Regions from separate parts of the Bradyrhizobium sp. TM233 genome, predicted to be linked through region 2. Evidence: riboswitches for the same ligand, from Rfam matches in the RefSeq annotation. Region 2 holds a riboswitch; the other holds the start of a gene.
The links. A riboswitch is a leader RNA that binds a small molecule or an ion and turns the genes downstream of it on or off. The one in region 2 is predicted to bind cobalamin.
Positions count from the first base shown of each region.

Region 1: another riboswitch for cobalamin. It lies ahead of AABA86_RS19970 (TonB-dependent receptor); the one in region 2 lies ahead of AABA86_RS15765 (DUF1636 family protein).

Region 1 is NZ_BTIG01000008.1:401,133-407,582, forward strand. Features, by position in the region: gene AABA86_RS19950 (adenylate/guanylate cyclase domain-containing protein) at 1-1,079, shown strand, start outside; gene AABA86_RS19955 (hypothetical protein) at 1,204-1,380, shown strand; gene AABA86_RS19960 (hypothetical protein) at 1,520-1,729, shown strand; gene AABA86_RS19965 (hypothetical protein) at 1,842-2,105, shown strand; cobalamin riboswitch at 2,149-2,362, shown strand; gene AABA86_RS19970 (TonB-dependent receptor) at 2,477-4,714, shown strand; gene AABA86_RS19975 (hypothetical protein) at 4,779-5,360, shown strand.
Region 2 is NZ_BTIG01000007.1:216,585-223,034, reverse strand. Features, by position in the region: gene AABA86_RS15775 (cobyric acid synthase) at 1-1,112, opposite strand, end outside; gene cobO (cob(I)yrinic acid a,c-diamide adenosyltransferase) at 1,118-1,753, opposite strand; cobalamin riboswitch at 1,794-2,013, shown strand; gene AABA86_RS15765 (DUF1636 family protein) at 2,108-2,482, shown strand; gene cobW (cobalamin biosynthesis protein CobW) at 2,479-3,513, shown strand; gene cobN (cobaltochelatase subunit CobN) at 3,513-6,450, shown strand, end outside.

The sequences.
Region 1 (6,450 bases), on a different contig from region 2:
TCGTCGGCTTTGCCTTTGCGCTCCTGGTGTCCAGCGGCATCACGCGCCCGGTGCGGCTGCTGCTCGCCGGCACCCGCGAGGTCGAGGCCGGCCGCTTCGACAAGACCATCACCGTCTCCACGCAGGACGAGATCGGCGAGCTCGCCGCGGCTTTCAACCGCATGACCGAGCAGCTCAGGCACAACGAGCGCATCCGCGAGACCTTTGGCCGCTACATCGATCCCAAGGTGGTGCAGGGGCTGATCGACCGGCCCGAGGTCGCGATCGACGGCGAGCGCCGGGTCATGACCATCATGTTCTGCGACATGAGCGGCTTCACCTCGATGAGCGAGGGCATGACCCCGCGCGGCCTCGTCAGGGTGATGAACCACTATTTCACGGTGATGTCCGGACCGATCAGGGGTAATCGCGGCATCATCGACAAATATATCGGCGACGCCATCATGTCCTATTGGGGGCCGCCCTTCATCGAGGAGGACGAGCAGGCGCTCCTGGCCGGCATCGCCGCAACCGAGATGGTCGACCAGGTGCCCGCGCTGCAGAAGCAGCTGCCCGACCTGCTCGGCATCCGCGCCATGCCGGCGCCGTGTGACCTGCGGATCGGCATCGCCACCGGCGAGGTCCTGACCGGCAGCATCGGCTCCGAGCTGATGATGAGCTTCACCGTGATGGGCGACGCCGTGAACCTGGCCTCGCGGCTGGAGGCCGTCAACAAGGTCTACGGAACCCGCATCCTGATCTCGCAGGCAACTGCTGACGCGATCGGAGCGGGGCTCGAATTGCGCGAGATCGATCGTCTGGCGGTCGCGGGCCAGAGCGCGCCGCAGCCGATCTTCGAGGTGATGGCGCGGGCGGGCGCACTCACCGGCGCGCAGGACAGCCTGCGCACGCATTATGCCGAAGCGCTCGCCGCCTATCGGGCCCGCCGCTTCGACGAGGCGCGCGCCGCCTTCAACGCCGCGCTCGAAGCCGTCCCCGGCGACGGCCCCTCGCGCACGATGCTCGGCCGCATCGCGCAGCTCGAGGCCAAGCCGCCGGAAGAGGGGTGGGACGGCGCCTGGCGGCTGGAGCAGAAATAGCCGTTTTTGTTGCGCCAGCTCGCCCTGTCCGGAAAAAACGTTTCTACTCGATAACGATGTTCGCCGTGACCTATTTCCCGGGCTTAGGTTGGATGTCCTTGAGGCGTTTGACGGGGACACGCCGATGACAGAACTTCAGGACAGGCTGGAACGGTTCGAGACGCTCACCGCCGAATGCGAGCTGATCGCCAAGCTCGCCACCGACAGCACCAAGCGCGAGTTCTATCTGAAACTCTCGGAACAATACCGACAGCTGGCGGTGGACATGCGGCAGGCGATCGCGACCAAGGCTGCGGCCTGACGCCAGCTGCAATCCGTTCTTAATGTTTGGCGCGCATCCTTGACGCTCGCGAGCGATCGCTCGTGGTGGAAAGGCCGGGGTTCGCTGCAATGCAGCGCACCTCGCGAGTGTCATTTGCCATGTTTGACAGGGCAATCACATGCGCCTCGTTGCCGTGATCATATTCGCGCTCATGACGGCGGCCTGCGACCAGGAGCAGGACATCACCGGCTCGACGCCGACCTGCCCGATGCGGAACTACAGCTATAACCCCCGCGACATGAACCAGTGCGTCAATGCCTGCAAATCGTGCGATCGCGGCACCACGGTCACCTGCACGACCTCCTGCACCCTCAAGGGCGCGCGCTGAGCGCACCGCCTTCTGCCTTGCGGGGATGCAACCCGTGGAATGGACGGTGCCTGGGCACCGGAACGATTCACATGGGTCAATCATTGAAGCAAGTGGCAGGACGCGGAGTCCGATGGAAATGGGTATGCTCGATCCCGGCCGATTTCTGGTGTCGTGCTCGCATTGCGATGCCTGGCCGATGGCAGCCAACGTGAAGCGGTCGAGCTGGACGGCGTCTCCGCACGAGGTCCGCTTCGTCTGCACGCGCTGCCGGCGCGAGGAGACCGCGATCGTCTCGGCTTCCGGCGAATTGACCCCGATCAAGCGCGTCGATGTTCCGCCCCGCGATGTCGCTGTCGCCTGGGCCCAGGCGCAACGTGTGCGCGGGCGGACCTGAGCGGCCGGCACCCAACGGTCGATTGACTCCCGGGGCGAACGGCTCGTAAATGATCGGCGACGGTTCTCCTCATGGAGATCAAAAGGGAATGTGGTGCGGGATTGTCCCAACGCCGGGATTGTCTCAACGCCACGGCTGCCCCCGCAACTGTAAGCGGTGAATCTTTCGTCTCATGCCACTGGGAAACTCGGTCCTGGGAAGGCGACGCAAGGTCACGACCCGCGAGCCAGGAGACCTGCCGTCAGCCGTGGTCACACGCGAAGATGTCGGTCGGGGAGTACAGACATTGGCTTCACCGGAGCAATCCATCGCTCTGCCGTGAAATCTCGTTCGCTGTGACGTGCCACTGACGTCATACCGAGGTTACCATTGTGTCCCGTCTTGTCCCTGCTGCCAGGCGCCTCAGCGTCGGCCTGCTCGCATCCGTTTCCTTCCCTTCGCTCGATCTGTCCTCCGCCTTCGCCCAGCAGGCGCTTGCCGAGCAATTGCCGCCGATCGAGGTGACCAGGCCCGACGATCAGAACCGCACGCGCGCCAGGGCGATCGGTGACGGCGAGGCGGCTCGGCAGGGGGTGAGGACGAATGTCGCGCCGGCAGGCAATGGCGCCGGCTCATCCGGCTCCGGCGGCGAGGCTGCCGCCGGCACCGGCGGCATCGTCGGGGCCGCCACGACCGTCATCACGGCCGCGGATATCGCGCATGCGCCATCGCAGACGCTTGCCGAGATCATCGCGACGCAGACGCCGGGGGCCCAGATCACGACGTTCTATGGCGGCCAGATCGGCGCCAAGACCAGCGTGGACCTGCGTGGCTTCGGCGCCTTTGCTACTGCCAACACGCTGGTGCTGGTCAACGGCCGGCGGCTGAACGACGTCGACATGGCGCAGGTGGACCTCTCCACCATCCCGCTCAATTCCATCGAGCGCATCGAGGTGACGCGCGGCAATTCCGGCGCGGTGCTCTATGGCGACAACGCGGTCGGCGGTGTGATCAACATCGTCACCAAAAATGGTGTCGGCGGACCGCCCGTGACCGCGCGCATCGAGGCCGGCTTCGGCTCATTCAACACCAGACTCGGCAACGTTTCGACCTCGCTCAATGCCGGTCCGTGGTCGACCTCGTTCTATGGCAACACGGTCAGGACCGATGGTTATCGCGACAACAATCGTTATTCGCAGCAGAACGGCGTCGGCAATCTCAACTACACCACGCCGGGCCTGACGGCCTTTCTCACCGTCACCGGCGACAATCAGGAGCTGCGGCTGCCGGGCGGCCGCACCGTCGATCCCTCGATCGGCCTCGACGAGCTCAGGGCCAACCGGCGAGGGACCAGCACGCCCTTCAACTACGCCAACCAGCAGGGTTTTGGTGCGACCGCGGGCTTCACCAAGACCCTGGTCAACGGCGTCGATCTCATCGTCGATGGCGGCGTGCGCGACAAGAAGCAGCAGAGTGCGTTCTTCTCCACCCCGACGCCGGTTCCGGCCTTCTTCACGTCGACCTATGTCGGTTCCCACCTGACGACATGGTCGATCACGCCGCGGCTCAGCGTGAAGAGCCTGCTGCTCGGCATGCCGTCGCAACTCCTGACCGGCATCGACTATTACGACGCGAGCTTTGAGCAGAACCGCGGCGCCGGGCAGGGGCTCGCCCCCTGGCACAATTACGACCTCCGGCAGGAGACGGTTGCGGGTTATTTCCAGCACACATTGGGGATAGCGCCCACGACCGACATCTCCTACGGCGCGCGGGTGCAGAACGTCAGTCTTGCGGCACGCGACAATTTCGACCCGGCCGCGCCGTTCAACGCCGACATCGGGGCGCTGCCGCTGACGAGCAACGAGACCCAATACGCGCTGCATCTCGGGGCCGAGCATCGCCTCAACGACCAGGTTTCGCTGTTCGGCCGCGGCGCGCGCGCGTTCCGCACGCCTGATGTCGACGAGCGCCTGTCCTCTGGGCCTTCCTTCGATCCCTTGACCTTCGCTGCGATCCCGCAAACGTTCCAGCTCAAGACCCAGACCTCGCAGGACATCGAGGGCGGTGTGCGGATCAAGGGAGGCGGGCTGCAGCTGCAAAGCAGTCTCTATCTGATGGATCTCACCAACGAGGTCCATTTCAACCCGGTCCTGTTTTACAACACCAATCTTGATCCGACCCGGCGCTACGGCTCGGAGACCAGCCTGTCCTATCGCGTCAACGACGCTGTGCTGTTGCGCTCCGGAATCGCCTACACCCGCGCCGTCTTCCGCGAAGGCATCTGGGCCGGCAACGACGTGCCGCTGGTGTCGCGCTACACGGCGAGTGCGGGTGTCACCTGGAACATCTGGCAGGACTATCTGGTGCTCGACGCCACCGCGCGCTTCTGGAGCGAGAGGCGCATGGACAACGACCAGGCGGGCACGCAGAAGCCGATCCCCGCCAACGGCACCATCGACCTCAAGCTCAGCGGCCGGTATGAGCGCTACTTCTGGTCTCTCAGCGTCAACAATGTGCTGAATGCCCTCTACTACGACTATGCGATCGCGAGCACCTTCACGGACGGCCGCTTCAGCGCCTATCCGTTGCCTGGCCGCACCTATCTGCTCAAGGCCGGCGCAACGTTCTGATTTTCGCCAGGGCTGTCACACGCCCGCAAATGGACCAGCATCCGAAAGAGAAGGAGATACAACCATGGCCCTCAGCATCCTGCCGTCTCACGGCGACCGCTTCCGGCTTCACCCGGTCGCGCCGCGCCTTGCGCCGATGTTCTGCTTCGTGCTGCTGACGGCCTCGTGCGCGCTCGCAAGCTTTGCGTTCGCCTGTGCCACGCCGTTTGCGGCCTTCGCCGTCGTTGCCGCGGCGATGCTGCCGCAGCGGCCGGCGCTGCTCGTCGTCACCGGGACCTGGCTCGTCAACCAGACCATCGGTTTCGGCGTGCTGCATTATCCCGTTGACGCCGGCACGATCGCCTGGGGCTTTGCCATCGGCGCTGCTGCGCTTCTGGCGACCGCGGCAGCTTCGGCGGTGCTCGGCCTGCTGCCGCAGGGCCGCACGCCGCTGGCGCTGGCGATCACGCTCGTCGCCGCCTACGCCGTCTATGAGCTCGCGCTGCTCGCCGCGACGCCGTTGCTGGGCGGCGAGGGCGCCTTCACCGCCGCCATCGTGACGCGCATCGCTCTGACCTGCGCCGTCTGGCTCGCCGGCCTCGTCGCCGTCTGCGAGATCGTCCGTCTGGTCGACCCGGCCGGACGCAAGCGAGCGATGTCGGCCTGAGCGGCCGCTCGTGGCCGTACCCGGATTACGCTGGCGCTCCATCCGGGCTACGGGACCGCGCCTGTGTCGCCCTCTGTCAATCCACGCGCACAAAAATATTCCGCTTTGCCGAAATTCGGTTTTGGCGTATGTGTCGTCCATCCGGCTCACCAAGAGGGGCGATCATGTGTCGTCACGCATCGCGAGCCGGGCTTGCGGTGGACGCGGCAGCGTCGGCACGAGAGGCGCGGGCAGGGCGGGTAGTCCCTGTGAGCCCGAGGCTTCGTGCAGACGACGACGCTGTTCAGTTCGTCTCGCCACATTCTTTCGGCAACGTCGACAAGGCCGGGAGATAATGTGGTGACCAGCGAACGCGCGTACGGCAAAACCGTGTGGTCCTGGCCGTCGTTGCTACGGTCAAGTCTTGCGAAGGTGCGAGCGAGCCCAACCGGGCAGACTGCATCATCCAATTCGCGGGGCGAGGGAGGCCAGAAGGAATGGTCGGCTCCCGGGAGATCACGGCATAAGCCGTCCAGCCACTGCGCAGGGAAGGCCGAGTGATCGGCACCACCTGTATGCTGCTGTGCGGTTCTTTCTGCGTGTGCATTTCGCGCAGCGGACCGCGGGTGCGAGCCAGCACCCGGCCTTCCCTGCGCCCTCTTGGATTGGAGGGTAGCGAGACCAAGCAAAGCTCGGGCGAAATCCGCCGCGAGGACGCGAAGGCGTGTCTACGATTTAAATGTCGGAGGAGGAGTACCGCCACCTCATACTCCGTCATTGATACTCCGTCATTGCGAGGAGCTCGCGACAAAATTGCGCAGCAATTTTGCGCTGATGCGACGAAGCAATCCAGAATCTCTCGGCGGAAAGACTCTGGATTGCTTCGCTCCGCTCGCAATGACGAGGAGGAGAGAGCCTGCGTCAAACTCTCGTCTCGTGCCCCGGACGCAGCGCAGCGCCCCGGCGATGCGCTGCAGAGCCGGGGCCCATGTTTCCGCGAGCGCAATCTGTGGTTTCTGGGTCCCGGCTCTGCGCCGCAACGCTTCGCGCGTTGCGACTTGTCCGGGACATGGGAGGGAGTAGCCAACGAGCGGAGGGGGCACCGACTCAG
Region 2 (6,450 bases):
GTCTTCTGCGGGCTCATCACCGTTTCCACATCCAGCAGCCCAAGGCCTGCCGTGTCGCCTGCGGGGCCTTCGATGCCTTCGGGATCGGCGACGCTGCGGCCGAGCATCTGATAGCCGCCGCAGAGGCCGAGCACATGGCCACCCCTGCGGTGATGCGCGAGCAGATCGATGTCCCAGCCTTGCGCGCGCAGGAAGGCGAGATCGCCGCGGGTCGATTTTGAGCCGGGAATGATGACGAGACGCGCGTCCCCTGGGATGGCTTCGCCGGGGCGCACCATCACGAGATCGACGCCCGCCTCGAGCTTGAGCGGATCGAGATCGTCGAAATTGGCGATCCGCGACAGCGCCAGGCAGGCGATCTTGCACTGGCCCGGCTTGCGCGCGTCGCTCAGGCCCAGCGCGTCCTCAGCCGGCAGCTCGCCGGCGCGGGCGAACCAGGGCAGCACGCCAAGGCCGCGCCATGCGGTCTTTTGCTCGATCAGCCTGTAGCCGTCATCGAACAGGGTGGGATCGCCGCGGAACTTGTTGATGACGAAACCCCGGATCATCGCGGCGTCGTCGGGGTCGATCACCGTCTTGATGCCGACCAGCTGGGCGATGACGCCGCCGCGGTCGATGTCGCCGATCAGCACGACCGGCACGTCGGCCCTGCGCGCAAAGCCCATATTGGCGATATCGGATTTGCGCAAATTGACCTCGGCCGGACTGCCGGCGCCTTCGACCAGCACCAGATCGGCGCGCGCCTTCAGCCGCTCAAAGCTCTCCAGCACCGCGCCCATCAGCGAGGGCTTCATCGCGGCATAGTCACGCGCGCGCGCAGTCGCGATGCGCTTTCCGTGGACGATCACCTGCGCGCCGACATCGGTCTCGGGCTTCAGCAGCACGGGGTTCATGTCGGTGTGCGGTTCGACACCGGCGGCGAGCGCCTGCAGCGCCTGGGCACGGCCGATCTCGCCGCCGTCGACGGTGACGGCTGCGTTGTTCGACATGTTCTGCGGCTTGAACGGCAGCACGCGCAGGCCGCGCCGCGTGAAGGCACGCGCAAGGCCTGCGACGATGAGCGACTTGCCCACGTCCGAGCCGGCCCCCTGGATCATCAACGCGCGTGCCATCGAACTCAGAACTCGACGCCGGCCTGCGCCTTGATGCCGGAGCGGAACGGATGTTTCACCAGCGTCATCTCGGTGACGAGATCGGCGATCTCGATCAGCTCGTCCTTGGCGTTGCGCCCGGTGAGGACGACATGCGTCATCGGCGGCTTCGAGGTGGTCAGAAACTCGACGACCTCCGCGATGTCGAGATAGTCGTAGCGCAGCGCGATGTTGATCTCGTCGAGCACGACCATGCGCAAGCTCTCATCGAGGATCAGCTCCTTGGCCTTCTCCCAGCCGGCGCGCGCGGCGGCGATGTCGCGGGCGCGGTCCTGCGTCTCCCAGGTAAAACCTTCACCCATGGCGTGGAACTGGCAGAGGTCGCCGAAATGGCCGGTGAGCAGGCGTCGCTCGCCGGTATCCCAGGCGCCCTTGATGAACTGCACGACCGCACAGGGGAAGCCATGGGCGACGCAGCGGACGATCATGCCGAAGGCCGAGGAGGACTTGCCCTTGCCGGCGCCGGTGTGGACGATGATGAGGCCCTTTTCGCCGCTCTTGGTCGCCATGATCTTGTCGCGGGCGGCCTTCTTCTTCGCCATTTTCGTGGCGTGGCGGGCGTCGGTTTCCTCGGCCGTTTTCGTATCCGGTTCAGGCGTCATCGGTCCCGGTCCTTCGGCTTGACAAGTGGCGGCCACCGGCAAATGGTGGCCCGGCGTTGGTTCCTGTCCTATGACAGGCGAAGAGGGAATGCGATAGGGTCCGAATCGGCAAGATTTGGGTCCAAACTGCAGCCGCCCCCGCGACCGTGACCGGAGAGATGCCCGAAGCCACTGATTCCCGCGGGAATCGGGAAGGCGGGGATCGAAGGGGATAACCCTGCTCCGCAAGCCGGGAGACCTGCCAGCGCGGACGAGTTTTGGACCGGCGGACGGGGTGTTCCGCGACGGGGAAACGGGCCTTCTGAAGAATGGTCCGTGTGCCTCATCGCCTCCCGCTGTTATCTGGAAGAGGCGATGACCGTCACACTTCACGTCTGCATCACCTGCCGCGCCGGCGAGACGCCTGGCGAGGGCGAGGCGACGCCCGGCAAGCGCCTGCATGGGGCGATCCTCGACGCCGGCGTGCCCGAGGGCGTCAATGTGGTTCCCGTCGAATGCCTGTCGGCCTGCAATCAGGGCTGCTCGGTCGCGCTCAGCGCGCCCGGCCGCTGGTCGTATGTCTATGGCCGCCTGTCGGATGCGAATGCGCAGGACGTGGTCGCGGGCGCGGCGGCCTATGCGGCGGCGCCGGATGGTCTCGTGCCCTGGCGCAGCCGGCCGGAAATATTCCGCAAGCAATCGCTTGCCCGCATTCCCCCCATTGCCGTCGTGCCGGAGGCCGCCGAATGAACCCGCTCGCAAAAGTCCCTGTGACGGTGGTCACCGGTTTTCTCGGCTCCGGCAAGACGACGCTGATCCAGCATCTGCTCAGCAATGCCGGCGGCAAGAAGCTCGCGGTGCTCGTGAACGAGTTCGGCAGTGAGGGCGTCGACGGCGAGATCCTGAGATCCTGTGCCGACGCCAATTGCCCGGAAGAGAACATCGTCGAGCTCGCCAATGGCTGCATCTGCTGCACGGTTGCCGACGATTTCATTCCGACCATGGAAAAACTGCTGGCGCGGCCCGTGCGGCCCGATCATATCCTGATCGAGACCTCGGGCCTGGCGCTGCCCAAGCCCCTGCTGAAGGCGTTCGACTGGCCGGAGATCCGCTCGCGCATCACCGTCGACGGTGTGATCGCACTTGCCGATGCCGAGGCTGTGGCGGCCGGCCGCTTCGCGCCCGATCCGGCTGCGGTGGAAGCGCAGCGTGCGGCGGACGAAAATCTCGATCACGAGACGCCGTTGTCGGAGGTGTTCGAAGATCAGATCGCCTGCGCCGATATCGTGCTGCTGACCAAGGCCGATCTCGCGGGGGCGGCGGGACTCGAAGCGGCCAAGGCGGCGATTATTGCCGAGATGCCGCGCCGCGTGCCGATGCTCCCCGTGACCGACGGTGCGATCGATGCGCGCGTCATCCTCGGTCTTGGCGCTGCCGCCGAGAACGATCTTGCCGCGCGTCCCTCGCATCATGACGGCGAGGAGGATCACGAGCACGACGATTTCGCTTCGGTCGTGATCGATCTTCCTGAAGTCGCCGACGTCGATGCGCTGGTCGCATCGGTGCAAAAGCTGGCGCGCGAGCAGAATGTGCTGCGCGCCAAGGGCTATATCGCGGTCGCGGGCAAACCGATGCGGCTGCTGCTGCAGGCCGTCGGCGAGCGCGTGCGCCACCAGTTCGACAAGCCCTGGGGCGCTGGGCTCAGGCAGTCAAAGCTCGTCGTGATCGGCGAGCACGGCGATATCGACGAGGCCGCGATCAGGTCAGGACTTGGTATCTGATGCACGTCGTTTTCCGCGAGAGCCGCGGTCTCGAGGAGACCGCGACGCCAAGGGATATCGGCCAGGACCCGGCCGATCTCGTGGTGCTCTCGTATTCGGATTCCGATCTTGCGGCGTTCGCGGCCGGCTGGCGGCGCGGTCGCGCCAGCCTGCCGACGCTGCGGCTCGCCAATCTTGCGGAGCTGCGTCATCCGCTCTCGGTCGACACCTATATCGAGCGCACGCTGTCGCAGGCGCGCGGCATTCTGGTGCGGCTGATCGGCGGGGAGTCCTACTGGCCGTATGGGCTTGCGGCCCTGCAACAGTTCGCGAAGGACCGTGGCATTGTGCTGGCCGTGCTGCCGGCCGACGGTCGCGACGACACGCGGCTGGATGCTTACTCGACCTTGCCGGTCTCGACGCTGCGCCGGCTCAAGGTGCTCTGCGACACCGGCGGGCCGGTGGCGGCGCAGGCTGCGATCGCGCAGCTCGCTTTGGCCTCGGGCCTCTATGCCGGGCCTGTTATAGGCGAGACGACCGTGCCCGAGATGGGGTTCTACGATCCCGCGCGTGGTGTGATTGCTGCGCCGGCGCATGGCGAGGGGAGGCCGCGCGCACTTGTAACGTTCTATCGCTCGTATCTCACCGCCGCGGACACGGGCCCGGTCGATGCCCTGATCGCAGCGCTGCGCGAGCGCGGCTTTGATGCCTGCGGCGTGTTCGTGACTTCGCTGAAGGCCGCGGGCGTCGCGGATTGGTTGCGCGCGTATCTCGCGCAAAATCCGGCGGCTGCGATCGTCAACGCGACGGCGTTCTCGGCCATGGGCGACGACGGCACCACACCATTCGACGCCGCATCGTGCCCGGTGTTCCAGGTCGCGCTCTCGACGGCCCGGCACGAGGACTGGACGGAGTCGCTGCGCGGCCTCTCGCCCGGCGACCTTGCGATGCATGTGGTGCTGCCCGAGGTCGATGGCCGCCTGTTCGCGGGTGTCGTGAGCTTCAAGTCGGCAGGGCTGCGCGATCCCGATCTGCAATTCTCGCATCTGGCGCACCGGCCCGACGAGAAGCGCGTGACGGCCGTCGCCGCGCGCGTCGCGGCCTGGCGGCGACTGGCGGCGACGCCGGCCGGCGAGAAGCGGCTGGCGCTCGTGCTCTCGAACTATCCGGGCCGTCCGCATCAGATCGCGCATGCGGTCGGTCTCGATGCGCTGGCCTCGGTCGAGGCGCTGGTGTCGGATCTCGCGGAGGCCGGCTTCGATGTTGCGCCGGTCCACACCCTTGGCGAGACGCTGCTCAAGCGGCAACTGACCTGGGACGTTGCCGATTACCGCGCGGCGCTTTCGCGCCTGCCGCAAGTCTTGCAGGATGATCTCGCGCAAGCCTGGGGCGCGCCGGAGGATGATCCGAGCTGCCAGGACGGCGCGTTTCAATTCGCGGCCGTCGCTTGCGGCAAGTCGATCATCGCGGTTCAGCCGGAACGCGGCGATGCGACCACGCGCGATACCGATTATCACGATCTCGCCCGCACGCCGCGCCACGGCTACGTCGCGTTCTATCTCTGGCTCCGGGAGCAGGGCATCGATGCCGTCGTGCACATGGGCGCGCATGGCACGCTGGAATGGCTGCCCGGCAAATCCGTGGCGCTGTCCCCAGCCTGCTGGCCGGAAGCCCTGATCGGCAATCTCCCCGTCATCTATCCCTTCATCGTCAACGATCCCGGCGAGGCCGCGCAGGCGAAACGGCGCATTGGCGCCGTCACCATCGGCCATCTGCCGCCGCCGCTCGCCGCATCCGCGGTGCCGGAAGGCCTGCGCCGGCTCGAACAGCTCCTCGACGAATATTCGACCGCCGATGGTCTCGATCCCGCGCGCCGCCAGCGGCTGATTGCCGCGATCCGCGACGAGGCGCGCGTGGCAGGCCTCGAAGGCGATCTTGGTCTCGATGCATCGGCTGCACCGGCCGAAGCCATTCCGCGGATCGATCGCTTCGTCTGCGACCTCAAGGAAAGCCAGTTCGGCGACGGCCTGCACGTGTTCGGCTGCGGCGCCTGCGGCGAGGCTGAGCGGGATGCGCTTCGTGCCGCACTTGCCGGCAAGCGCGTTGCGCCGGGACCGTCGGGCTCGCCCTATCGCGGCCGTCAGGACGTGCTGCCGACCGGGCGCAATCTCTTTGCGGTCGATCCGCGCGCCGTGCCGACGCCGTCGGCACATGCGCAGGGCATAAAACTCGCCGAAGAACTGCTGCGTCGTCACTTGCAGGATCACGGTGACTGGCCGAAAGGCCTCGTGGTCGATCTCTGGGGCTCGGCGACGATGCGCACCGCCGGCGAGGAGTTCGCCATGGCGCTGCATCTGGCCGGTCTTGCGCCGCGCTGGGATCACGCCTCCGGCCGTGTCACCGGTTACGACATCATCGCGCCGGCCGAACTCGGCCGCCCCCGCATCGACGTCACGCTGCGCGTGTCGGGCCTGTTTCGCGACGTCTTCCCAGGCCTTGCGCAATTGTTCGAGGCCGCCTCCGAAGCGCTTGCGGCGCGCGAGGACGAGGGCGACGAGAATCCGTACCGCCACCGCGCCTCCCGCGTGTTCGCGCCGCGTCCCGGACAATACGGCGTGGGCCTATCCGCGATCCCCGATGCCTTCACGCCCGAGACGCGCGATGCCGCCGGTGAAGCCTGGCTGGCGGCATCGTCCTGGGCGTTCTCGGCCGGCGGCGAGATGCAGCCGAATCGCGCCGGCATCGAAGAGCGCCTTGCTTCGGCCGATGCCTTTGTCCATCTCCAGGACTTGCCGGAAACCGATCTCTTGCTCGCCGCCGACTATGCCGCGCATGAAGCCGGCGTTGCGGCGGCCGCGGCGCATCTCGGCGCGGCAGGGCCGGCGCTCTATCATCTGGACACGACGCGTCCCGAGCAGCCGCATGCGCGCACCCTGACCGAGGAAATCGCGCGCGTCG